Regions from separate parts of the Martinezella sp. CNPSo 3890 genome, predicted to be linked through region 2. Evidence: predicted binding sites of a transcription regulator. Region 2 holds the regulator's gene; each other region holds the start of a gene.
What was found. Region 2 encodes PhoB, which activates phosphate uptake and scavenging genes when phosphate is short. Its sites were predicted from a motif close to TGTCATNNANCTGTCAT; they were not measured.
Positions count from the first base shown of each region.

Region 1 (5,992 bases), on a different contig from region 2:
TCACCTCGGCCGAGGACTTGCTGGCGAAATTGCGGGCGGGCCTTACCATCGAGTTGCGCGGCTCCCATGACTATGTTCTGCCCGGCGTCGTCGACATGCTGAAAAAGCTGCCGCATCTGCCGCAAACGCTGACGATCTGCACCGATGACGTTTTTCCCGACGACCTCGTGAATGAGGGAGCAATGTCGTCCGTTCTCAGGCGTCTGATCGGCTATGGAATGAAGCCGGTCGATGCCATCCGCGCCGCCACGCTCAACGCCGCCATGTGGCTGGACCGCTATGATCTGGGATTGGTGGCACCCGGCCGCCGCGCCGACATCGTCATCCTCTCCGATCTCGAAAAGATCGCGGTCGACCTCGTCTTCGCATCTGGACGTGAGGTCGCAAGAAGCGGCGGCCTCATTGGAGCCAGCGAGTGCACGCCCTCGGAGGCCTATCGCGACACTGTGGAGGTCGGAAGGCTTTCTGCTACCGATTTCGAGATCGAGCTGCCGGGCATGACTGATGCTCGCGTCAACACGATTGTCAGCCCGCGATTCACGAAATGGGGAGAGGCAACCGTCAAAGTCGAAAATGACAAGCTCGTTGTGCCTGACAATATGCTGCTGATGGCTGTTATTCACCGCCACGGAAGAAAAGAGTCGACACCCGTCATCGGCATTCTCGAAGACTGGGGTCACTGGAGCGGCGCGCTTGCGACGACGATATCGCATGACAGTCATAACCTCACCGTCTTCGGCCGGAACCCCGCGGATATGGCGGCGGCGGCCAATGCCGTCATCGAAGCGGGCGGCGGCATGGCAACGGCGGCCGGCGGCAAGGTCACAGCCCTGCTCGCCCTGCCCGTCTGCGGCTTGCTGTCGGATGCACCCGCAAAGGACGTGGCCGTCGACTTCGCCAGGCTGCGTGCCGCAGCCGATGCAATCGCCGACTGGATGCCACCCATTCGCACCTTCAAGGCGGTCGTCGGAGCAAGCCTTGCCTGTAACCCCGGCCCGCACGTCACCGATCTCGGGCTGACCGACGGAACCACCCAGGACATCAGACCGCTTCTGGCTTCAAGCCAAAATTGAGGTCACCAGCCAAACGGCGGCATCTGCCGACTTAGGAGATATAGACAATGACCTCAACTACGAATGTCGGGCAGCCGGGTGATACGTCAGAGCCGCGGTGGAAGACCTATTTTCGCATGGGCGAGCGTAAGACCAATACGAAGACGGAAATCATTGCCGGGATGACGTCCTTCCTGGCAGCGGCCTATCTCCTCGTCGTGATCCCTTCCCTGCTTTCCGCCGGTGGCATCGACCGCGCCGCCGCAACGACGGCAACCATTCTCGTCATCATCGGCGCGACCCTGTTCATGGCGCTTTATGCCAATATGCCCTTCGTGGTGGGGCCGGGCATCGGCGGCTCGGTTCTGGTGGGGCCGACGATGGCAGCCGTGGAGCATATTCCCTGGCAGACTGGCCTTGCCATCTCCTTCTGGTCGAGTGTCGTCTTCGTTCTGCTGACCGTCCTCGGTGTACGCCAGGTCATTGCCCGCATGGTTCCGGCCCAGATCAAGCTCGGACTGGGTGCGGCGATCGGATTGTTCATCGCGCTTCTCGGCTTCAAGAATGCAGGTCTCGTCGATGTCAACGCCAAGAGCCACGCGCTCATGCTCGGTTCGTTCAACTCGGGACAGGCGATCATTGCCGTCTTCGGCATCTTCCTCGCCGTCTTCCTGCGCGGGCGCAAAGTGCCGGGGCCGATCCTCTGGGCGATCCTGGGCAGCACGCTGCTCGGCATTCCGCTCGGCGTGACCAAGGTGCCCGCCGCATTCTTCGGAGCGCCGCACAGCATCTCTGAGATCGGCCTTCAGCTCGATTTCCTTGGTGCGCTGAAGATCGAATATTTCCCCTATCTCTTCGCCTTCTTCGCATCCGAATTCTTCTCGACCCTGGGCACGACGCTCGCCGTTGGCGCCAAGGCCGGCCTGGTCGATGAGGAAGGCAACATGGCGGACCTGGGCAAGCCGTTCCTCGTCGATTCGATTGCCGCCACGATCAGTCCGCTGCTCGGCATTCCCTCCGCCACGGCGCTGGTCGAGAGCGCGACAGGCGCGGAAGCCGGCGGACGCACCGGTTTTGCTTCACTTGCAACCGCAGCCCTTTTCGCGCTCACTTTGCTTTTTACGCCGATCGCGCTGATGATCCCGGCAGCCGCCACGGCACCCGCCCTGATCCTCGTCGGCATGTCGATGTTCAGCGCGCTGAAGCGTGTCGACCTGGAGAATTTCTCCGACGGTCTCTCTGCCCTGATGATGGTCCTTCTGACCCTGGTCTCCAACAGCTTTGGAACCGGCATCGCCGGAGGACTGCTGTTCTACGTCATCGTCAAGGTCTTATCGGGAGAAGCAAGGCAGGTGTCTATCGGCATGTATCTTCTCGCCATCCCGCTTGCCTATTATTTCTGGACCGTGGCCGCTCACTGAGCGGCCACAAATCCATAAGTTGTGCACCCGCGATCCGGCATGAAACGGCGGGCTGGCGACGTGACCGGCGGTGGCCATCAATACGGTTTGGGACGTCCTCTATTCTGTCACATCCATGTCATGAAATGCGCCGACACCTCATCCCAGATCAAGAGCGGGTATCGACATGGATTATTTCAGACGTTTCAACTTTCTGTTCGCAACGCCAACCTTCGACAATGAGGACCTGGAAGGCGCCCGCTATAATCAGATCGTCGAGGAGATCGAACGCTCAGGTTTCGAGGTGGTGCGCGCGCGCAATCTCGAAGATGCCGAGATCGCCGTGCAGACCGACGCGGCCATCGGCTGCATGCTGGTGGACTGGGGCAAGAAGGGCCTCGAAGGCAAGACGGCCGCCCTCATCAACCTCATGCGCCGGCGCGGCCTGGAATTCCCGATCATCCTCCTGATCCGCCGCAAGCGCTTCGAGGATGTGCCGGTCGAAGTCCTCGATTTCATCGACGGCTACGTCTTCCTCTCCGAGGAAACGCCCGCCTTCATCGCGAAAAGCCTCATCAGCCGGCTGAAGCAATATGCCGAGACGCTGAAGACGCCGTTCTTCGGCGCGCTCGTCGATTATGCCGAAGAGGGCAATCATCTCTGGACCTGCCCCGGGCACAATGGCGGCATCTTCTACAGCCGCAGCCCCATCGGCCGGGTCTTCATGGAGCATCTCGGCGAAGCGGTGTTCCGCGACGACCTCGACAACTCCGTGCTCGATCTCGGCGACCTTCTGACCCACGAGGGACCGGCTCTCGCCGCGCAGAAGGAGGCGGCCAAGATCTTCGGCGCCGAAAAGACCTATTTCGTGCTGAACGGCACCTCCACGTCCAACAAGGTCGCGCTCTCGGCCCTCGTCACCGACGGCGATCTCGTGCTGTTCGATCGCAACAACCACAAGGCCGCCCATCACGGCGCGCTAATGATCTCGGGCGGCATTCCGATCTACCTGCCGACCAGACGCAATCTCTATGGCCTGATCGGTCCGATGGATTTCGCCACCATGGACGAGGACGCGCTGCGCGAGCGCATTCGCACCCATCCGCTGGTAAAAGATCCGGAAGCCTACAAGAAGCCGCGTCCGTTCCGCGTCGCGGTCGTGGAGCAATGCACCTATGACGGCACCATCCACAATGCCGAGATGATCCTCAAGCGCATCGGACATCTGTGCGACTACATCCTTTTCGACGAGGCATGGGCGGGCTTCATGAAGTTTCACCCGCTTTATGCCGGGCGCTTTGCCATGGGCCTTTCGGACCTCGGCCCCGATGCACCCGGGATCATCGCCACGCAGTCGACCCACAAGCAACTCGCAAGCTTTTCGCAGGCCTCGCAGATCCACATGAAGGATAGGCACATCACCGGCCAGAAACGCCGCGTGGAACACCGTCGCTTCAACGAAAGCTTCATGCAGCACGCCTCGACCTCGCCCTTCTATCCGTTGTTTGCCTCGCTCGACGTCGGCGCGCAGATGATGAAGGGCCGTTCGGGCGAAGTGCTTTGGGACGACACGATCCGCCTCGGCATCGAACTGCGCAAGAAAATCCGCGCCGTACGGCGCGAATTCGAGGAGAAGGAACATCGTCCCGAACGCCGCTGGTTCTTCGAGCCCTTCGTGCCGGATCGGGTCGCGATTCCTGATGTGGCAAGCCCCGGCGCTGTGCACGATGTGCCTTGGGAGAGCGTCGCGACCGATCAACTCGCCACCAATCCCGCCTTCTGGCACCTGACACCCGATGCGGCATGGCACGGCTTTTCCGGCATGGAGCCGGGTTTCGCCATGACGGACCCGAACAAGCTCACCCTGCTTACCCCCGGCTTTGATCGAGCGACTGGAAAATATACGGACCACGGCATTCCAGCGCCCATCGTTGCGCAATATCTGCGCGAAAACCGGATCGTCGCGGAAAAGAACGACCTCAATTCGCTGCTCTTCCTGCTCACACCCGGTGTCGAAGCCAGCAAGGCCGGCACCCTGATCAGCGGCCTTGTCGCCTTTAAAAAGCTTCATGACGACAACGCGCTGCTGGAAGAGGCCATTCCGGAATTCTATCGCCGCCGTCCCGGCCGCTATGCGGGCGTGCGCCTGCGGGATCTTTGCGCTGACATGCACAATTTCTTTCGTCAGGCCGATGTCAGCGCCCTGCAGACGAAGCAATTTTCCGCAGAACACCTGCCGCCGATCGCCATGTCGCCGCACGATGCCGCGCGCTGCCTGGTGCGCAACGATGTCGACTATCTGCCGATCGACGCCATTGCCGGCCGCATCGCGACGACACCCTTCGTCGTCTATCCCCCGGGGATTGCAACCATCGTGCCCGGCGAGCGCCTGACGGAACAGGCAAAGCCCATGATCGACTATCTCAAAATGTTCGAAACCTGCTTCAACACCTTCCCCGGCTTCGAGGTGGAGATCCAGGGCCTCTATCGCGAGATCGATGCATCCGGCAAAATCCGGCTCTATACCTACGTTGTCGCGGAATAGGCTTGGAAATTCAGGTTCGGACATGAAGCAGGATAAAACAATCATCGTTCGCCCATCCCGGGAGAGCGACGTCGATGCCATGCTGGCTATCTATCGCCGTCATATTCACCGCGGGGTCGAAGCCGGGGTCGATGATAGCGACACGCCGCAGCCGGACGATCTGCGCGAACGGCGCAAGAATTTGAAGGACCGCCGCTTTCCGCATGTCGTCGCGATCGAGGGTGAGAAGGTCGTCGGCTATGCCTATGTGGTGCTGTTCCGGAAGCGCCCGGCCTATCGCTATACCGTCAAGCATTCGATCTATGTGCATCACGACCATGTCGGCCAGGGTGTCGGAAGCCTGCTCATGCGCGGACTGATCGACGCCTGCGCGGCGGCCGGCTTCCGACAGATGATCGGCTATATCGACGCGGACAACGTCGCTTCGCTCGCCCTGCACGAACGCTTCGGCTTCGTTCGCGTCGGCCTGCTGCCGGCTGTTGCCTATCGCTACGGCCGCTGGGCCGATACCGTGATGGTCCAGCGCTCGCTCGGTCCCGGCTCAACCACGCAGCCGCCTCCGCCGCCGCTCTCCACCCGCTGAAGCAGAAGGACCTGTTGTCGGCCGTAACACAACTCCGTGCTTAGACTGGATGCCGCATCGGGGCCGGCAGGAAGCCCAAAACAAAATCTATGACCTTCGACGAGGACATTTCGCAGGGCTTGAGGGTGAGGCTTGCTGCGGAGAGCATATAGAGATTGAAACTGACGACATCGGTCCCGCCAAGCTCCTCGCCATAGAGCCAGATCCGTTTGCCGTCGGCCGATCGCTTGACCGTCACACCCCAGGGGCGACCTTGAAAATGCCCCTCCGAATAGCCGTCAGGCAGCTTCGCAAGCGCATGTTCGAAGCCCGACAATTCGGCGGGCAGCAGCTGCGACGCGCCGTCGATCATGGAGCCAGGCATTCGTCACATATGCCGCAGCCGTCTTCGTCCATCTTCCTCGCCGACCGC
Region 1 is NZ_JBXSOR010000002.1:18,769-24,760, reverse strand. Features, by position in the region: gene AC13RC_RS06310 (adenine deaminase) at 1-1,073, shown strand, start outside; gene AC13RC_RS06305 (NCS2 family permease) at 1,121-2,473, shown strand; gene AC13RC_RS06300 (Orn/Lys/Arg family decarboxylase) at 2,640-4,997, shown strand; gene AC13RC_RS06295 (GNAT family N-acetyltransferase) at 5,020-5,580, shown strand; gene AC13RC_RS06290 (hypothetical protein) at 5,621-5,944, opposite strand.
Region 1: AC13RC_RS06300 (Orn/Lys/Arg family decarboxylase) is a predicted target of PhoB. The motif match lies at 2,579-2,595, and genes of this name have one in related genera.

Region 2 (5,992 bases):
GAAGGTCATGATATCCGCCATGATCTGGCAGGGATGCGTATCGTCGGTCAGCGCGTTGATGACCGGAACGGTCGCATGTTCCGCCAGCTCCAGCAGACGCGAATGATCGGTCGTGCGGATCATGATGGCATCGACATAGCGCGACAGCACCTTGGCCGTATCGCCGATCGTTTCGGCGCGGCCAAGCTGCATTTCGGTGCCGGAGAGGAACAGCGTCTCGCCGCCCAGCTGTCGCATGCCGACATCGAAGGAAACGCGGGTTCGGGTGGACGGCTTCTCGAAGATCATCGCCAGCATCTTGCCGGCGAGCGGCTTGTCGGCAGTGCCGGCCTTCTGCGCGCTCTTTCGCACGATCGCGTCATCGATGATGCTGCGCAGATCGGCCGCCGGAACGGCAGAGAGGTCGAGAAAGTGTTTCGGAGAAGCCATGTCCTTACCTGTGCTCCAGAAAAAACAATAACGCCCGCGTGGGGCAGGAACGCCCCGTCAGCGGGCGTTGAACTCAAGCCGATTTCTTGGTGCGGGCAGCGCGCGCACGCTCGGCGGCACGCTCCAGGCGGGCAAGACCTTCGCGTGCTTCTTCGGCGGTGACGACCAGCGGCGGCAGAAGGCGGATGACGTTATCGCCGGCCGGCACGCCGAGCAGATGCTCGGCACGGATAGCCTGCAGCAGCTCTGCCTGCGGAATGGCCGCCTTGATGCCGAGCATCAGACCTTCGCCGCGAACGTCCTCGATGATGTCAGGAAAACGATCCTTGAGCGAGGCGAGCCCCTGGCGGAAGACCAGCGAGACATCGCGCACATGCTGCAGGAAGCCTTCGGCAAGCACGATATCGAGAACGGCATTTCCGACCGCCATAGCAAGCGGATTGCCGCCATAGGTCGAGCCGTGCGTGCCCGCCTTCATGCCTGAGGCGGCTTCTGCCGTCGCAAGGCATGCACCGAGCGGGAAACCGCCGCCGATGCCCTTGGCGACAGCCATGATATCAGGCTTGATGCCGGCCCATTCATAGGCGAAGAGCTTGCCAGTGCGGCCGACGCCACACTGTACTTCGTCGAGGATCAGCAGCAGGCCATGTTCGTCGCAGATCTCACGCAGCCCGCGCAGGAATTCGTTGGTGGCCGGACGGATGCCGCCCTCGCCCTGGACCGGCTCGATCAGGATTCCGGCCGTCGCATCCGTGATGGCGGCGCGCACGGCATCGAGATCGCCGAATTGTACCTGATCGAAACCCGGTGCCTTGGGTCCGAAGCCCTCGATATACTTCTCCTGGCCGCCTGCGGCGATGGTCGCGATGGTGCGGCCGTGGAAGGCGCCCTCGAAGGTGATGATGTGGAACTTTTCGGGATGCCCCTTGGCGAATTGATAGCGCCGCGCCGTCTTGATGGCGCATTCCAGCGCCTCGGCGCCCGAATTGGTGAAGAATACCTTGTCGGCGAAGGTCGCTTCCGTCAGCCGCTTCGACAGCTTCTCCTGACCTGGCACCTCGTAGAGGTTCGACAGGTGCCAGACCTTGTCGGCCTGGGCCTTCAATTCGGCGACGAGATGAGGATGGGCGTGACCGAGCGAGTTGACCGCGACGCCGGCTGCGAAATCGAGGTAGCGCTCGCCATTTTCGGTGACCAGCCAGACGCCCTCGCCTCGCTCGAACCGTAACGGAGCGCGCATATAGGTGTCATAAAGCGGCGTGGTCTCGGCCATGGCCATATCTCCTGATCACAACTTTAAGGACCGATCGCTTCGATTTGATGAAACGGGTCCGAAAAAATCAAAAATGCCGCCTTGCGGCGGCCTGGGCACTATTGATGTTTTGCACCGCGATGTCAACAAAACTGGCGTTTTAGCAGTTGCGAGAAAGCGCTTGCCGGCAAAAGAGATGGGTTGGGCGGCGCCTATGGCAGAAATGCCACGCCCGGACAGCAAGTTGGGGAAAACCTCGAAATCGATTCCTCAAGATTCCCGCGACTCTTGTCACGGAGTCAGCCTCACACTAGGTTAAAAAGCAATTGCTAGACTGCATGCGGCGGAACTAGTCACCACAATTTTAGAGCGTTTCGCGCCTCGTTCCCATGCGAGGCAATGGTGAGGGATTCTGCCATCGGAAACGCGACAGCGGAGACAGGGCATGAATTGGACAGACGAACGCGTCGAGAAGCTGAAAAAGCTATGGTCCGAAGGGTTGAGCGCCAGCCAGATCGCTGCGCAGCTCGGTGGCGTGAGCCGTAATGCCGTTATCGGCAAGGTGCACCGCCTGAACCTTCCTGGCCGAGCGAAGGCCGGCGGCACGGCAACCGCGACGCGCACGCCAAAGCGCAGTGCCGCGGCTCCTCGCGCAACGACCTACGGCTCGCGCGTCGCTACCCGCACCGTGGTCGCCCGCCAGCAGGGCGCAACCATGCTGAAGGAAGAGATCGAGATCGATTCCGTCAATGAAATTCAGTATCGCCCGGCATCGAACGTCGTCGTTCCGATCTCCCGCCGCCTCGGCCTGACGGAGCTGACGGAACGCACCTGCAAATGGCCGGTCGGGGACCCGCTGAAGGACGACTTCCACTTCTGCGGCAATGACAGCCCGGATTCGTCGCCCTACTGCACCTATCATCAGCGCATGGCCTACCAGCCAGTGCATGACCGCCGCCGCAACAACGGCTGAAAGTTACCGCAAGACAAAGAGAAACGGGCCCCTCGAGGCCCGTTTTTCTATTTCCGCCGCTATTTAGTAACACCCGAGCGGCAAGCCGCTCAGGCTTCCATGGAATAGCCCGCGCCGCGAACGGTGCGGATGACATCCTGCATATTGGAGAAATTGAGCGCCTTGCGCAGACGGCCGACATGGACGTCGACAGTGCGTTCATCGACGTAGATATCGTGCCCCCATACGCCATCGAGCAGCTGCGAACGCGAGAAGACGCGGCCTGGCGAAGACATCAGGAACTCCAGCAGGCGGAATTCTGTCGGCCCCAGCCGGACTTCGCGGCTCTTGCGGTGGACGCGATGGGTTTCGCGGTCCAGCTCGATATCGCCGCAACGCAGCACCGTGGAGAGAACCTCCGGGCGGGCGCGCCGCAGCATCGCCTTGACGCGGGCCATCAGCTCCGGCGTCGAGAACGGCTTGACGACGTAATCGTCCGCGCCGGTCGAAAGTCCGCGCACGCGCTCGCTTTCCTCGCCGCGGGCCGTCAGCATGATGATCGGCAGGCGCTCCGTCTCCGGCCGCATACGCAGCCGGCGGCAGAGCTCGATGCCGGACACGCCGGGGAGCATCCAGTCGAGGATCAGGAGATCGGGGATGCGCTCCTGGAGACGCAGCTCGGCCTCATCGCCTCTGAGGATGGTGTCGACCTCGAAGCCTTCGGCCTCAAGATTGTAGCGCAGCAGAACGCTAAGCGCTTCCTCGTCTTCTACAACAGCAACTCTCGGAACCATGCGCCTATGGTCTCCTTTCTTCGCTTCCAGATTATTCCGTCACTGCGCCGACGGTGTTGGCGGTATCGTCCTTCGGGCGCTCGCCTTCCGGCTGAGCACCGGTCGCCATGTAATAGATCGTCTCGGCGATGTTGGTGGCATGGTCGCCGATGCGCTCGATGTTCTTGGCGCAGAAGAGAAGATGCGTGCAGGTGGTGATGTTGCGCGGATCTTCCATCATGTAGGTCAGCATCTCGCGGAAGAGCGAGGTGTACATGGCGTCGATTTCCTCGTCGCGTTCGCGGATCGACACGGCCTTGTCCGGCGAGCGGGTGGCGTAGACATCAAGAACTTCCTTGAGCTGGCTCAGTGCCAGTTCGGAGAGGTGTTCGATGCCACGAGCGAGACGACGCGGCACGCCCGTGCCCTGAACGGCGATGACGCGCTTTGCGGTATTCTTGCCGAGATCACCGACGCGCTCCAGATCGGAGGCGATGCGGATCGAGCCCATGATTTCGCGCAGGTCCGCTGCCATCGGCTGACGACGAGCGATGGTGACGATCGCCTTGTCACCAACTTCGCGCTCGGCATGGTCGAGAACGACGTCGTCGGAGATGACCTTCTGGGCCAGGGCCGCGTCGCTGTTGACGAGAGCGCGTACGCTGTCGCTAACCATCTGCTCGGCCAGGCCGCCCATTTCGGCAATGCGGCGCGTCAGAAACTTCAGGTCTTCGTCATAGGCAGAGAGAATGTGAGTGGAGACCATTTTTCTATCCTCAAGTGAACTGTGTGAAAGGAGCCGCGCGCCTGCCATCATCAACCAAAACGGCCCATGATGTAATCCTGCGTGCGGAAATCGTCGGGATTGGTGAACATCTTATCGGTGTCGTTCTCCTCGACCAGGTGGCCGAGATGGAACATTGCGGTACGCTGCGAGACGCGGGCGGCCTGCTGCATGGAATGCGTCACGATGACGATGGTGAAATTCTCCCGAAGCTCGTGGATGAGATCCTCGACCTTGGCGGTTGCGATCGGATCGAGCGCCGAGCACGGCTCGTCCATCAGGATCACCTCGGGGCTGACCGCGACGGCGCGCGCGATGCAGAGGCGCTGCTGCTGGCCGCCCGACAGGCTCGTGCCGGCGTCATGGAGCCGATCCTTCACCTCACCCCATAGACCGGCCTTCTGCAGACTGGTTTCGACGATATGCTCGAGATCGGCCTTTGAGCGATGCAGGCCATGGATGCGCGGGCCGTAGGCGACGTTCTCGTAGATCGACTTCGGAAACGGGTTGGGCTTCTGGAAGACCATGCCGACGCGGGCGCGCAATTCCACGACATCGATGCTGTCGTCGTAGACATCCTGATCGTCGAGCGTGATCTTGCCGGTGACGCGGCAGGTCTCGATGGTATCGTTCATGCGGTTGAGGCAGCGCAGGAAGGTGGACTTGCCGCAGCCGGATGGGCCGATCAGAGCCGTCACCGTATTGGCGCGGATCTTCAGATTGACGTCGAAGAGCGCTCGCTTGTCGCCGTAGAACACAGAAACGTCCTGGCCGATCATCTTGTAGGGGATCGTGGTCATCTTCTTGGCCAAGGCTCTTTCGCTGGCAGCTTCCGTCATCATGTTCATTTCGTGCGCCCTCCTTTACCAGCGCCGCTCGAAACGACGGCGCAGCAAGATGGCGCCGATGTTCATCGCGACGAGGAAGAAGAGGAGCACGATGATGGCACCAGACGTCCTTTCGACAAAGGCACGCTCGGCTTCGCTCGCCCACATGTAGATCTGCACCGGCAGCGCCGTCGAAGGATCGAGCGGCGATGTCGGATAATTGGCGACGAAGGCGACCATGCCGATCAGAAGAAGCGGCGCGGTCTCGCCGAGCGCATGGGCAAGCCCGAGGATCGTGCCGGTCAGAATGCCAGGCATCGCGAGCGGCAGAACATGATGGAAGACCATCTGCATGCGCGATGCGCCAAGACCGAGCGCTGCGCTACGGATCGACGGCGGCACGGCACGCAAGGCGGAGCGCGTGGCGATGATGATCATCGGCAGCGTCATCAGACTCAGCACGAGACCGCCGACCAGCGATGCCGAGCGCGGCAGCCCCATCATGTTGATGAAGACCGAGAGACCCAGCAGGCCAAAGACGATCGAGGGAACGGCAGCGAGATTGTTGATGTTGACCTCGATCAGATCCGTCAGCCGGTTCTTCGGTGCGAACTCTTCCAGATAGATCGAGGCAGCAACGCCGACCGGCAAGGCAAGTACGAGAACGGTCAGCATTAGGTAGAGCGAGCCGATCAGCGCGACACCAAGCCCGGCGGCTTCCGGCCGGCTCGAATTGCCCGACAGAAAGAGACCGCTGTTGAAGGCCTTGTGAAGCGCGCCGCTTTCGCTGAGTTGCTTCATCCATGCGACCTGGCGGTCGGAAATCTTGCGATCCTTCTCGCTGACGGTCAGATCGATCTGCCCCTTGTTGGCGGAATCGATGTTGGCGCTGGCCAGGAATGTGACGTTCTGTGTCGTCCCGATGATCGAGGGGTTGGCAACGACTCTGTCGCGCAACACGATCCTGGCGCTGTC
Region 2 is NZ_JBXSOR010000001.1:23,839-29,830, reverse strand. Features, by position in the region: gene argF (ornithine carbamoyltransferase) at 1-429, opposite strand, end outside; gene AC13RC_RS00155 (aspartate aminotransferase family protein) at 503-1,702, opposite strand; gene AC13RC_RS00150 (GcrA family cell cycle regulator) at 2,127-2,654, shown strand; gene phoB (phosphate regulon transcriptional regulator PhoB) at 2,744-3,427, opposite strand; gene phoU (phosphate signaling complex protein PhoU) at 3,459-4,172, opposite strand; gene pstB (phosphate ABC transporter ATP-binding protein PstB) at 4,223-5,038, opposite strand; gene pstA (phosphate ABC transporter permease PstA) at 5,054-5,992, opposite strand, start outside.

Region 3 (5,992 bases), on a different contig from region 2:
TGATGGTCGATACCAATGCCACGTTGATCGTAATGATCATCAGCTCGAAATATTCGGGGATGTAGAAATCGCCCCAGACATAGACGCGGCCGAGCGGGAAATTGAATTCCTCGCCGCCGGCGCCATTGGCCCCGTTCGGGCTCGGCAGGTCGAAGAGCGCGCGGTAGACGTCGGCCCAGTCCTTCGGAATGAGCCAGCTCAGGAAATCGAAGAGATGCGGCAGGCGGTCAAAGAAATGCCCGGCGTTGTTTTCGTCGGCGAAGCGCACCGAGCTGACGAAGGCGACGAGCAGGATCACGAGACCGATGCCGGTGTAGAAGCGGCGCTTGGCCACCATCTTGCTCCAGGCGTCGCCGATCTCCTTGGCGCTCTGTGGCGCGCTCTGCATGTTCGGGTGCGTATCGGCGATCGTCATGAAATCCTGCCCTTGTGAATCGCAAAGGGGTGTGAATAGCAAAAGGGCGGCCGTTGCCGGCCGCCCAATTATAGGAATGCGGATCAGCCGCCGATGGCAGCCTTACGAACGTCGATGACGGCGTTGTAGAAGTCCGGAGTAACCTTGACGTAGCCCTTGAAGTCGCCGCCTTCGATGGCGTTGAAGCACTTGGCGTCAGCCGTCGGAAGCTTCATGAAGAAGTCCGTCAGCTTCGTCTGCCATTCGGTGCCGAGAGCGTTGCGAACGACGAGCGGGCCGTTCGGGATCAGCGGCGAACGCCAGACTTCGACGAGCTTGTTCGGATCTACGGCGCCCTTGTCGACTTCCTTGCGGAAGGTACCGGAGGTGAAGCCGTCCTTGAAATCGCCAACGCCCGAGGAGTCGTCGACAGCAACATCGACCTTGCCGTCGTAGGCGGCGAGCAGGTTGTTCTCATGGCCGCCGTTAAACTGGGTCGAGCCGAAGAACTTGTCGTTCGGCATGCCGGTGGTCTTCGGAATCTGCGTCAGCGGAACGAGGTAGCCCGAGGTGGAGTCCGGGTCGGCGTAGCCGAGCTTCTTACCCTTGGCGTCCATAATCGTCTTGATGCCGGAGGACTTGAGAGCGAGGCCGATCGAGTAGTAGCCGGTCGAACCGTCGGTCTGTTGCGTCGTCAGGATCGGGGTAACGGCCTTCGGGTCCTTGATGGCGACGGCTGCGTAGCCGGAAGCGCCGAGTTCGGCGAAGTCGAGCGTGCCGCCGAGCAGGCCCTGGATAACGCCGTTATAATCGGCGGCCGGGAACAGCGAAACCTTCTCGAAACCGAATTCCTTCTTCAGGTGGTCGGAAAGGCAGGCATAGTTGCGCAGGCGGTCGGCTTCGTTTTCGCCGCCGAGAATACCGATGCGCAATTCCTTGAGGTCTGCTGCGTTGGCAGCAGCGCCGACTGCGAGCGCAACAAGCGCCGTAGCGGCAAAGAGTGCTTTCTTCAACATGGGTTCGTCTCCTGATTAACCGGTGTCCCCGGATGTCTTCGGTCTGATAGAAGAAATGCGCCCTTGACGCGGGCCTTCGATCCCGGCCGTCCCTCTCAGAGACCGGCCAGTGCCAGCGGTTGCGGGCCGGCAGATTCAGTCGCCGCGGCTTGCACGGCCGGATCGGCAATGTTGATCGATGTCGACGTCATGGTCTCGTCGATGCCGGCGCCGTCCTTGTCGGTGCCGTAGATTTCCTTGACGGCCGCTGCCGTCAGATCGGTCGGCTTGCCGTCGAACACCACCTTGCCGGCCGCCATGCCGACGATGCGTTCGCAATAGTTGCGCGCCGTATCCAGCGTATGCAGATTGGTGATGACGGTGATGCCTTCACGCTCATTGATATCGCGCAGCGCATCCATGACGATCTTGGCGTTCAGCGGATCGAGCGAGGCGATCGGCTCGTCGGCCAGCATCATCTTCGGCTGCTGCATCAGGGCACGGGCGATGGCAACACGTTGCTGCTGGCCGCCGGAAAGCGTGCCCGCCATCTGCAGTGCCGTCTGCTCGATGCCGAGGCGCTCCAGCGCCGCAATCGCCTCGATGCGCTCCTCGCGGGTGAAGACCGAAAGGAGACTCAGCATCGTCGAACGATGGTTGAGGCGGCCGAGCATGACGTTGGTGAGCACGTCGAGGCGCGGCACCAGATTGAACTGCTGGAAGATCATGGCGCAATCGCGCTGCCAGCTGCGCAGTGCACGACCGGTCAGCTTGGAGACTTCGGTGCCGGCGAAATGGATGGAACCGGAGCTCGGATCGGCCAGGCGGTTGATCATGCGCAGCAAGGTGGACTTGCCGGCGCCCGAACGGCCGATGACGCCGACCATCTGTCCCTGCGGTATGTCCAAAGTCACGGAATCGACGGCGAGCTTGTTACCAAACCGGCGTGAGACATTCCTGAGTTCGAACATAGTGCTTCCCTTTCGCGGCTCCCGGGCTGCAGAAATTTCAGCGGTACCGGTGCTAAGAACGGGCGCGTGCCCCTGTCTCGAAAGGAGTTTCGAGGGGGCTGGCGCCAACCACAAGGCAACCGATTAGTCCCGCTTCATGAAGCTCCAATGTCAGTTTTGTGTAACTGCTGTTACAATTCCCGGCGATTTTGCAAGATTAGCCGGCTGAGAGCTTTCCTTTAAGTTTAGCCGTCAAACATGCCGGTCGGCAGACCGTCTATGCTGAAGCTGTTCTTCTCGCGCCGGTATTCCTCGATGCCGTCGGGACCCTTGGCTTTCGCCCATTGGTCCAGGCTCGGCCGTTCGCCTTCATAGCTGAAGAGCGGTACGCCGAAACCACAGGACGTTTGTACGAGATCGAAGTCCAGCCATACGATCTGCCGTGCGCCGAGCGGTTCTTCGCCCTCATAGTGATCGTGCAGCAATTCGCGATATTCGGGTGTCGATCGATGGATGATCCGGCCGCGGCCATAGAGGCGCAAGATCATCGGCGGCCCTTCGACGGCGCAGAACATGATCGTCAGCCGTCCGTCGGCCTTCATATGCGCAGCGGTCTCGTTGCCACTGCCGGTGCGGTCGAGATAGATGGCGGTGTTCGGAGAGATGATGCGCAGGCACTGTGTCTCGCGGGGCGAAACATTGACACGGGAATCCGATGTTGCGGATGCCGTGAAGAAGATGTGTTGCCGCGCGATGAAATCGCGCAGCCGATCGTCGATGCTGGAAAACTGCTTTGCCATGAAAACTCCTCTCGATCCCGCATTGAAAGGACCGGCTAAGCTGGATCGCTTGTCAGCGCCTTGCAAGTCCGATGAGGGTGGAAACCGTTCTCAGGCTTCGTAGCGATCCAGAAATTCCTCCGCCGAAAGGGCGCGGAAATCCGCAAGCGCTGTGCGCAGGCGATCGTGATCCCAATCCCACCATGAAAGCTTGTCCATGCGCGCGCCGACCTCGGACGTGAAACGCTCGCGGATCAGCTTGGCCGGCACACCGCCGACGATGGTGTAGGGAGCAACGTCCTTGGAAACGACGGCGCCGGCTCCGATGACGGCACCATTGCCGACTGTCACGCCGGGCAGCACGGTCGCACCATGCCCGATCCAGACGTCATGGCCGATCACAACCCGGTGGTCGCGCCGCCAGGTGAAGAAATCCGTCTCCATATCGGCATCCGGCCAGTAGTCGGCGGCGCGATAGGTGAAGTGGTGCAGGGTCGCGCGCCATGTCGGATGGTTGGTGGCATTGATGCGCACGGCGGCGGCAATGTTCACGAACTTGCCGATCGTCGCGCACCAGACCGCACCGTCCTGCATGATATAGGAATAGTCGCCGATCTCGACTTCATCGATGCGGCAGCGGTCGGAGACTTCGGTATAGCGGCCGAGCGTCGAATTGTTGACGCTGGCCGAGGGGCTGATGAAGGGTGGTTCGCCCAATTTGCGGCTCATGCGGCGGCCTTCCGCGGCGAGAACTGCGAGACATCGAGAATGCGGCTGCCGACGGCTTCGCGCACTTCCTCGTCATGGAAGATGCCGAGAAGGGCGACGCCGGCCTCCTTCTTCTGCTCGATCATGTCGACGACGACGGCCCGGTTACGGGCGTCGAGCGACGCTGTGGGCTCGTCCAGCAGCAGGATGGCGTGATCGGTGATGAAGCCGCGGGCGATGTTGACGCGCTGCTGCTCGCCGCCGGAAAAGGTGGCGGGCGGCAGCTGCCAGAGTTCCCTGGGCAGGTTCAGCCGTGCGAGCAGTTCCGCTGCCCTGTCGCGGGCATCGGTCACGCTCACACCGCGAGCGAGCAGCGGCTCGGCGACGACGTCGATGGCAGCAACACGCGGCACGGTGCGCAGGAACTGGCTGACATAGCCCATGGTCTGGCGGCGGACGTCGAGCACGGTACGCGGATCGGCTGTCGCAAGATCGACGATCCTGCCCTTGTGCGTGACAAGGATCTGGCCGCTGTCGACGGCATAATTGCCATAGATCATTTTCAAGAGCGAGCTCTTGCCGATACCCGACGGGCCGCCGAGCACGACGCATTCGCCCGAAGCGACGGAAAAGGAGACATCGGCGACAACAGGCAGGCGAATGCCGTCGCGCAGATGCATGGTGAAGCTTTTGAAGACTTCGGAAACGACGAGTGGGGTTGCCATGTTTCTTCCTCAGACCTGCAGGATCGAAGAGACCAGCAGTTGCGTATAGGGTTCGCGCGGATCGTCGAGCACGCGGTCGGTGAGACCGTGCTCGATCACCTGGCCGTCCTTCATCACCATGATGCGATGCGACAGGAGACGGGCGACCGCGAGATCGTGGGTTACGATGATGGCGGAGAGGCCGAGATCGTTGACGAGGCCGCGGACCAGATCGAGCAGGCGGGCCTGCACCGAGACGTCAAGACCGCCGGTCGGCTCATCCATGAAGACGAGGCGAGGTCCGGTCACCAGGTTGCGGGCGATCTGCAGGCGCTGGCGCATGCCGCCGGAGAAGGCGCGGGGCTGGTCGTCGATACGGTCGGCATCGATCTCGACCCGCTCCAGCCAGTCGATGGCGGTGTTGCGGATGTTGCCATAGTGGCGGTTGCCGATCGCCATCAGCCGCTCGCCGACATTGGCGCCGGCCGAGACCGTCATGCGCAGGCCATCGGCCGGGTTCTGATGCACGAAGCCCCAGTCGGTGCGCATCAGAAAGCGGCGCTCGGCCTCGTTCATACGGAAAAGATCGCGATAGGTCTCGTCGCGCATGTGGTATTCGACACTGCCCGTCGTCGGCAGCAGCCGGGTGGAGATGCAGTTGAGCAGCGTCGTCTTGCCGGAGCCGGATTCGCCGACGATGGCGAGCACTTCGCCGGGCCAGAGCTCGAAGGACACATCGCGGCAACCGATGCGGCTGCCGTAGAATTTCGAGACGTCCTTGACCTTGAGAAGGGGTGAGTCACTCATTCGGCAGCCTCCTTGGATGCGAGCCCATTTGACGCCAGCATAGGCCCGGCATGGCCGTGGGCGCGGCGATCCTCGCAGAAATCGGTATCGGAGCAGACGAACATGCGGCCGCCCTTGTCGTCGAGGATCACCTCGTCAAGATAGACCTGCTCGGCGCCGCAGAGAGCGCAAGGCTTGTCGAAGCGCTGCACTTCGAAGGGATGATCCTCGAAATCCAGGCTGACCACTTCGGTATAGGGCGGCACGGCATAGATGCGCTTCTCGCGGCCGGCGCCGAAGAGCTGCAGCGCATCCGAGAGGTGCATTTTCGGATTGTCGAACTTCGGCGTCGGCGATGGGTCCATCACGTAGCGGCCGGCGACCTTGACCGGATAGGCGTAGGTGGTGGCAATGCGTCCGTTGCGGGCGATATCCTCATAGAGCTTCACATGCATGAGGCCATATTCCTCAAGCGCATGCATCTTGCGCGTCTCGGTCTCGCGAGGCTCCAGGAAGCGCAACGGCTCCGGGATCGGCACCTGATAGACGAGCACCTGGTTCGGCCCGAGTTTGGCTTCCGGAATGCGGTGGCGCGTCTGGATGATGGTCGCCTCTTCCGTGCGGGTGGTGACAGCGACATTGGCGACCTTCTGGAAGAAGGCGCGGATGGAGACGG
Region 3 is NZ_JBXSOR010000007.1:226,705-232,696, reverse strand. Features, by position in the region: gene phnE (phosphonate ABC transporter, permease protein PhnE) at 1-415, opposite strand, end outside; gene phnD (phosphonate ABC transporter substrate-binding protein) at 499-1,410, opposite strand; gene phnC (phosphonate ABC transporter ATP-binding protein) at 1,506-2,360, opposite strand; gene AC13RC_RS18785 (pyridoxamine 5'-phosphate oxidase family protein) at 2,585-3,139, opposite strand; gene AC13RC_RS18780 (DapH/DapD/GlmU-related protein) at 3,230-3,847, opposite strand; gene phnL (phosphonate C-P lyase system protein PhnL) at 3,844-4,551, opposite strand; gene phnK (phosphonate C-P lyase system protein PhnK) at 4,561-5,337, opposite strand; gene AC13RC_RS18765 (alpha-D-ribose 1-methylphosphonate 5-phosphate C-P-lyase PhnJ) at 5,334-5,992, opposite strand, start outside.
Region 3: phnC (phosphonate ABC transporter ATP-binding protein) is a predicted target of PhoB. The motif match lies at 2,497-2,513, and genes of this name have one in related genera.

Region 4 (5,992 bases), on a different contig from region 2:
TCGTGCTGTCGCTCGGCCTTGGGCTGGCGCTGCTGGTGACCTTGACACTGATCGACGGGAATATGCGCCGCGAGCTGATGGGGCGCATGAGCGAACAGGCGCCGAACTTCTTCTTCGTCGATATTCAGGGGCCGGAACTGGAAGGCTTCCGCAAGATCGTCCTCGACATCGACCCCAAGGGCAAGCTTGTCGAGGCGCCAATGCTCCGCGGCCGGATCGTCGCCTTCAACGGCGAGGATGTCACCAAAATGAAGGTGCCGGCCGCAGGCCAATGGGTGCTGCGCGGCGACCGCGGCATCACCTATGCCGATACAGTGCCGGAAAACGCCTCGGTCACGGAAGGCAAATGGTGGGACAAGGATTATAGCGGCGAACCGCTGGTCTCCTTTTCCGAAGAGGAAGGCAAGGCGCTCGGCCTGAAGCTCGGCGACAAGGTCACCGTCAACGTGCTTGGCCGCAACGTCACCGCCAGGATCGCCAGCTTCCGCAAGGTTCAATGGCAATCGCTGTCGATCAATTTCGTGATGATCTTCTCGCCCAACACCTTCAGGGGCGCTCCGCACGCCTGGCTCGCGACCCTGACCGACACTTCCGCCACCTCGGAACAGGAAGCGGCGATCCTGAGGAAAGTCACCAATACCTATCCGACCATCACAAGCGTCCGCGTCAAGGATGCGCTCGATGTCGTCAACACGCTCGTGGGACAGCTGGCGACGGCCATTCGTTCGGCCGCCTCTGTCGCACTCATCGCCTCGGTGCTGGTGCTGGCCGGTGCACTCGCGGCCGGCAACCGCGCCCGCACGCATGACGCCGTCATCCTCAAGACGCTCGGCGCGACGCGGGCAACATTGATCCGTGCCTTCAGCTACGAATATCTGATCCTGGGCGCCGCAACCGCCATCTTCGCGCTGATCGCCGGCTCCGCATCCGCCTGGTACATCGTCAGCCGTATCATGCGGCTCCCTTCTGCCTTCCTGCCCGATGTCGCTTTCTCCACGCTGGTTATCGCGCTGATTTTGACGGTCGGTATAGGCTTGATCGGTACTTGGCGGATTCTCGGGCAGAAAGCAGCGCCTGTTCTACGCGAACTCTGATTCGTTACGGAGACGAACCGGAAGCCGGCAAAACGGCTCGATATTACATCGATTTAACGCAGGCCCGACTGCTAGACCCTTGTGTATGAGGCCCGAAAGCCTCATATTCTGTGCAGGCATGCTGAGCTCCGCAGCGGCGCCTGGGCCTTGAAAGACCCGACACCGTAATCAAATCGGAGCTTGAAAGAGGAAAACATGGCTGACTTTCGCAATTACCAAAACCGGGCGCAGAGCGGTGCGCAATCCGGTGCGATGATAGACGAGGGCCTTCGAGCCTACATGCTCAAGGTCTATAACCTGATGGCGCTGGGTCTGGCGATCACGGGTGTTGCCGCCTATCTCTCCTTCTCGCTCGCTTTCGCAAACGGACAGATCACGGCCTTCGGCCAGGCGATCTATCTGAGCCCGCTGAAGTGGGTGGTCATTCTCGCCCCGCTGGCGATGGTCTTCTTCCTGAGCTTCAGGATCAACCGCATGAGCGTGGCCGCCGCGACGACGACCTTCTGGGTCTACGCCGCGCTGGTGGGCCTGTCGCTGTCGTCGATCTTCATCATCTACACCGGCCAGAGCGTCGTGCAGACCTTCTTCGTGACCGCCGCCTCCTTTGGCGCGCTGTCGCTCTACGGCTACACGGCCAAGCGTGACCTGTCGGCGATGGGTTCGTTCCTGATGATGGGTCTCTTCGGCCTGATCATTGCGACGCTCGTCAACATCTTCCTGGCTTCGTCCGCGCTGCAGTTCGCCATCTCCGTGATCGGCGTCCTGATCTTCGCAGGCCTCACCGCCTACGATACGCAGCGGATCAAGGAAATGTACTACGAAGCCGACGACGTGACCGTGGCCGGCCGCAAGGCGATCATGGGCGCCCTGTCGCTCTACCTCGACTTCATCAACCTGTTCATGTTCCTGCTGCAGTTCCTCGGTAACCGCCGTTAATTGCAGCATGAAATGAGACACGAAAAGGCGGCTTCGGCCGCCTTTTTTATTTGCCTGGGCACAAGCGCTGCGATTTTATGGCAACCGTCGCAAATTCGCAGATCAGGCAATAGAAACAATGTCCGTCAGCCTCCGCAGTGCAACCTTAGACGACCTTCCCCACATCACCGCCACCTACAGAGATGCCGTCCTGAACGGCACGGCAAGCTACGAAATCACGCCGCCGAACCAGGAGGAAATGGCGGCCAGGTTCGAGGCAATTCGTGACAAGGGCTATCCCTATCTGGTCGCCGAAGACGAGACCGGCGCATTCCTCGGCTATGCCTATGCCTCCGCGTTCCGCACGCGGCCGGCCTATCGCTGGATGGTGGAAGATTCGATCTATCTGGCGCCCGAGGCGCGCGGGCGCGGCATCGGCAGACTGCTGCTCCATGCCCTGGTGGAAAACTGCCAGACGCTCGGCTTCCGCCAGATGATCGCCGTCATCGGCGGCGCCCACCCCGCCTCCATCGCCGTACATCGCGCGGCAGGCTTTGCCGAAGTGGGGCTACTCAAGGGTACCGGCTACAAGCATGGCCGATGGCTGGATACCATGCTGATGCAGAAGGCGCTCGGGGACGGCGCGGAGAGCGATCCGGATCCATCGGTTTATCCGGGGACGCTGTTTGGGGGGTAGTGTCAGTATCGGCCCTATGAGTCCGCGGAGCCTGTGATACCCCCCTCTGTCACTTCGTGACATCTCCCCCACAAAGGGCAGGGCTATCGCATATGGAGGCGGACGAGCACCATAAGCTCCTTCTCCCCTTGGGGAGAAGGTGGCCCGAAGGGTCGGATGAGGGGGTTATCGATTTGAATTCATGGATTTTTGTGGTCTTGGCGGGCACCCCCTCATCCGCCTGGCGGCACCTTCTCCCCGCTAGGGAGAAGGGGACGGCGGCGATCTCCCGCTCATATGCGATAGCCCTGCCACAAGGGGGGGATAGCTGGGAGTTTGCCGCTCGCCTATCGCAGACAATAAGGCGTGATTTCGGCAGACTCGATGTACCATGAGGCGAAGAGGCTGCTCCAAATTACCAATCTCCCCCTTGTGGGGGAGATGTCCCGATAGGGACAGAGGGGGTGTGGCACTATCAGCCAGCACACAGCCAATGACGAGAAACTACTTCTCCACCAGCTTCAGCTGCTTGTCGAAAACCTTCAACACTTGGCTCAGCTCATGACCGCGTTTCAAGATCATGCCGTTGGTATTGACGACTGAGAAGGCGCCCTGCTTGGCTGAAAGCTTCGGATTCTTTTCGATGCGGAAGAGCGGCATTTCGCCGGAGCGTTTGAAGACGGAGAAAACCGCCTTGTCCTTCAAATGGTCGATGGCGTAGTCGCGCCACTCGCCCTCGCCGACCATGCGGCCATAGATCCAGAGAATCGCATCCAGCTCCCGGCGATGAAAGGTCACCGGCAGCGGGTCCTTGCTCTGTTTGTATTCTCTGAGATCAACGACGACGGATGAATTGGTATCGACGGAACGGCTTTCACCGTGTCTCAAATCCGGCTGATCAGTCATCAATCCCCCAGGGGCTATCTCATGACAGGAGAATGACAGTTTGCCTCAGCCGCATCAAATTGCAAGACGGCTGACGGCTCACAATTTCTTTCCCGGCTGTGAAAGCACCTCGTCAACGCCGCATTTCAGACAAAACGACGCCCAATTTACAGGAAGTATAGGCAGCCGTTTGGCGCCGCCGCGTCAAACAGCCCGGCCGGGGCGCATCGATTAAACCCCAGCCCCGAATGCGTCCTCGCCGGGCACCCCCTTTTTGGCGCCAGCCAAAATAGGGACCCCTTTTAGCATCAGCTCAAAATGGAAGACCTCCGGCAAAGCTGGAAAAATCGTTCAGCCGTCCGAGCCTACCGTCAGAACAGTCGCCCCGAGAATGGCAGCCGGATCGCCTGAAGATGTCGACGACTGCAGCAGAATCGCAAGGCCTCGCCGGCCAGCCTTATCCAGCACGGTAGACGGCAGCACTAGGCTCATGGCCTTGCCGTCCCACATGCCGACTGTTTCGACATCGGATACCGCGTGCATATAGGCAATCTGCTGGCCGGTATTTTCGCCGCCCTTCGGTGCCACCATCTGTTCCTTATCGAAATAGACGGCAACGACATTCGCCTTGCCCTGCCCAGCGCCGATCTTGATCTCGAGCTCGTCGCCCTTCATGGCGGCATTCACCGGAACCGTCAGCCCCTCGCCAAGACGCTGAAAATCATCAAGTTTGACGTTGATGGCATCGAGATCGGCACCGTTCATGTGATCCCTGCCATTGACGATCGCCTGCGGCGTATAGACGCCGCTGCGCCCCATCGTGCGGGCATAGGCATATTGGCGCGCCGTATTGTCCTTGGATGCCATCGTGTCGTTCCAGCCGAGATAGTTCCAGTAATCGACGTGATAGGCGAGCGCCACGACATTGCCCTGGCGGATCAGCTTACGGAAGGCAGCATCGGCGGGAGGACAGGAAGCGCAACCCTGCGAGGTGAAGAGTTCGACGACGCCCTTGATCTTCGGAGCCTCCTGCGCATGCAGCGAACTTGCGAGCCCAATGCCTGCCAGAAGTGGAGCCAAAAATCGAAGGCGCATTCTATCTTACCTCTGCATCCAATCTCGAGCGCCGTCTGCCTACACGGGCTCTGCAAAACTCGCGCTTCTTGGGGCGACCAGGCCACATCAAGCCCGAAAAATCTGAAACAAGAGATAATAGTTTAACGCGATGACGCAAAGTCACGATGGGGTGAGGCCGGAGTGAGCAGAAGTCTCGCAGTACACATCACCGTGAAAAACAAGAGGCCGCCGGAAGAGTTTTCCGGCGGCCTCCCATAACAGCGTTTAATGCCTATCAGGCAGCGAGATCGCGCAGAACGGTTTGCAGGATGCCGCCGTTGTTGACGTAGATGACCTCATCCAGCGTATCGATACGGCAGATGATCGGAACATCCTTCACCGAACCGTCGCCATAGGTGATCTTGGCGATCTTGCGCTCGCGCGGCTTGATGTTCTCCAGGCCTTCGATCGTCACGAGTTCGTCGCCCTTCAGGCCGAGGCTTGCCCAGGTGGTGCCTTCCTCGAAGACGAACGGGATGACGCCCATGCCGACGAGGTTCGAACGGTGGATGCGCTCGAAGGACTGGGCGATGACGGCGCGCACGCCGAGCAGGTTCGTGCCCTTGGCAGCCCAGTCGCGCGAAGAGCCGTTGCCGTATTCGACGCCTGCGAAGATGACGAGCGGAACGCCCTCGGCCTTGTACTGCATGGCCGCATCGTAAATCGACGTCTCTTCCTTGGACGGATAATGGATGGTGTAGCCACCTTCCTTGCCGTTCGGGCCGAGCATGTGGTTGCGGATGCGGATGTTGGCAAACGTGCCGCGCATCATGACTTCATGGTTACCGCGGCGCGTGCCGTACTGGTTGAAGTCGGCAACGCCGACGCCATGACCGAGGAGGTAGGAACCGGCCGGCGAGGCCGCCTTGATCGAACCGGCCGGAGAAATATGGTCGGTGGTGATCTTGTCGCCGAAGAGGCCGAGAACGCGCGCGCCCTTGATGTCGGAAACGCCGGCGCCCTTCTTGCCCATGCCCACGAAGTAGGGCGGGTTCTGCACGTAGGTCGAATTGTCGTCCCACGCATAGGTCTGGCCCGGAGGAACCTGCACGGCCTGCCAGTTGGCGTCGCCCTTGAAGACGTCGGCATACTTGGTTTCATAAAGCTCGCGGGTGACGTACTTCTGGATGAACTCCTGAACCTCGTGCGAGGTCGGCCAGATGTCCTTCAGATAGACCGGCTTGCCGTTCTGGTCTTCGCCGATCGGCTCCTTCGTCAGGTCGAGCTGCACCGAGCCTGCGAGCGCGTAGGCGACGACGAGCGGCGGCGAAGCGAGATAGTTCGCCTGGACGTCGGGCGAGATGCG
Region 4 is NZ_JBXSOR010000012.1:197,856-203,847, forward strand. Features, by position in the region: gene AC13RC_RS24615 (ABC transporter permease) at 1-1,094, shown strand, start outside; gene AC13RC_RS24620 (Bax inhibitor-1/YccA family protein) at 1,290-2,030, shown strand; gene AC13RC_RS24625 (GNAT family N-acetyltransferase) at 2,149-2,706, shown strand; gene AC13RC_RS24630 (DUF2794 domain-containing protein) at 3,190-3,591, opposite strand; gene AC13RC_RS24635 (DUF1223 domain-containing protein) at 3,922-4,665, opposite strand; gene acnA (aconitate hydratase AcnA) at 4,922-5,992, opposite strand, start outside.
Region 4: AC13RC_RS24630 (DUF2794 domain-containing protein) is a predicted target of PhoB. The motif match lies at 3,613-3,629, and genes of this name have one in related genera.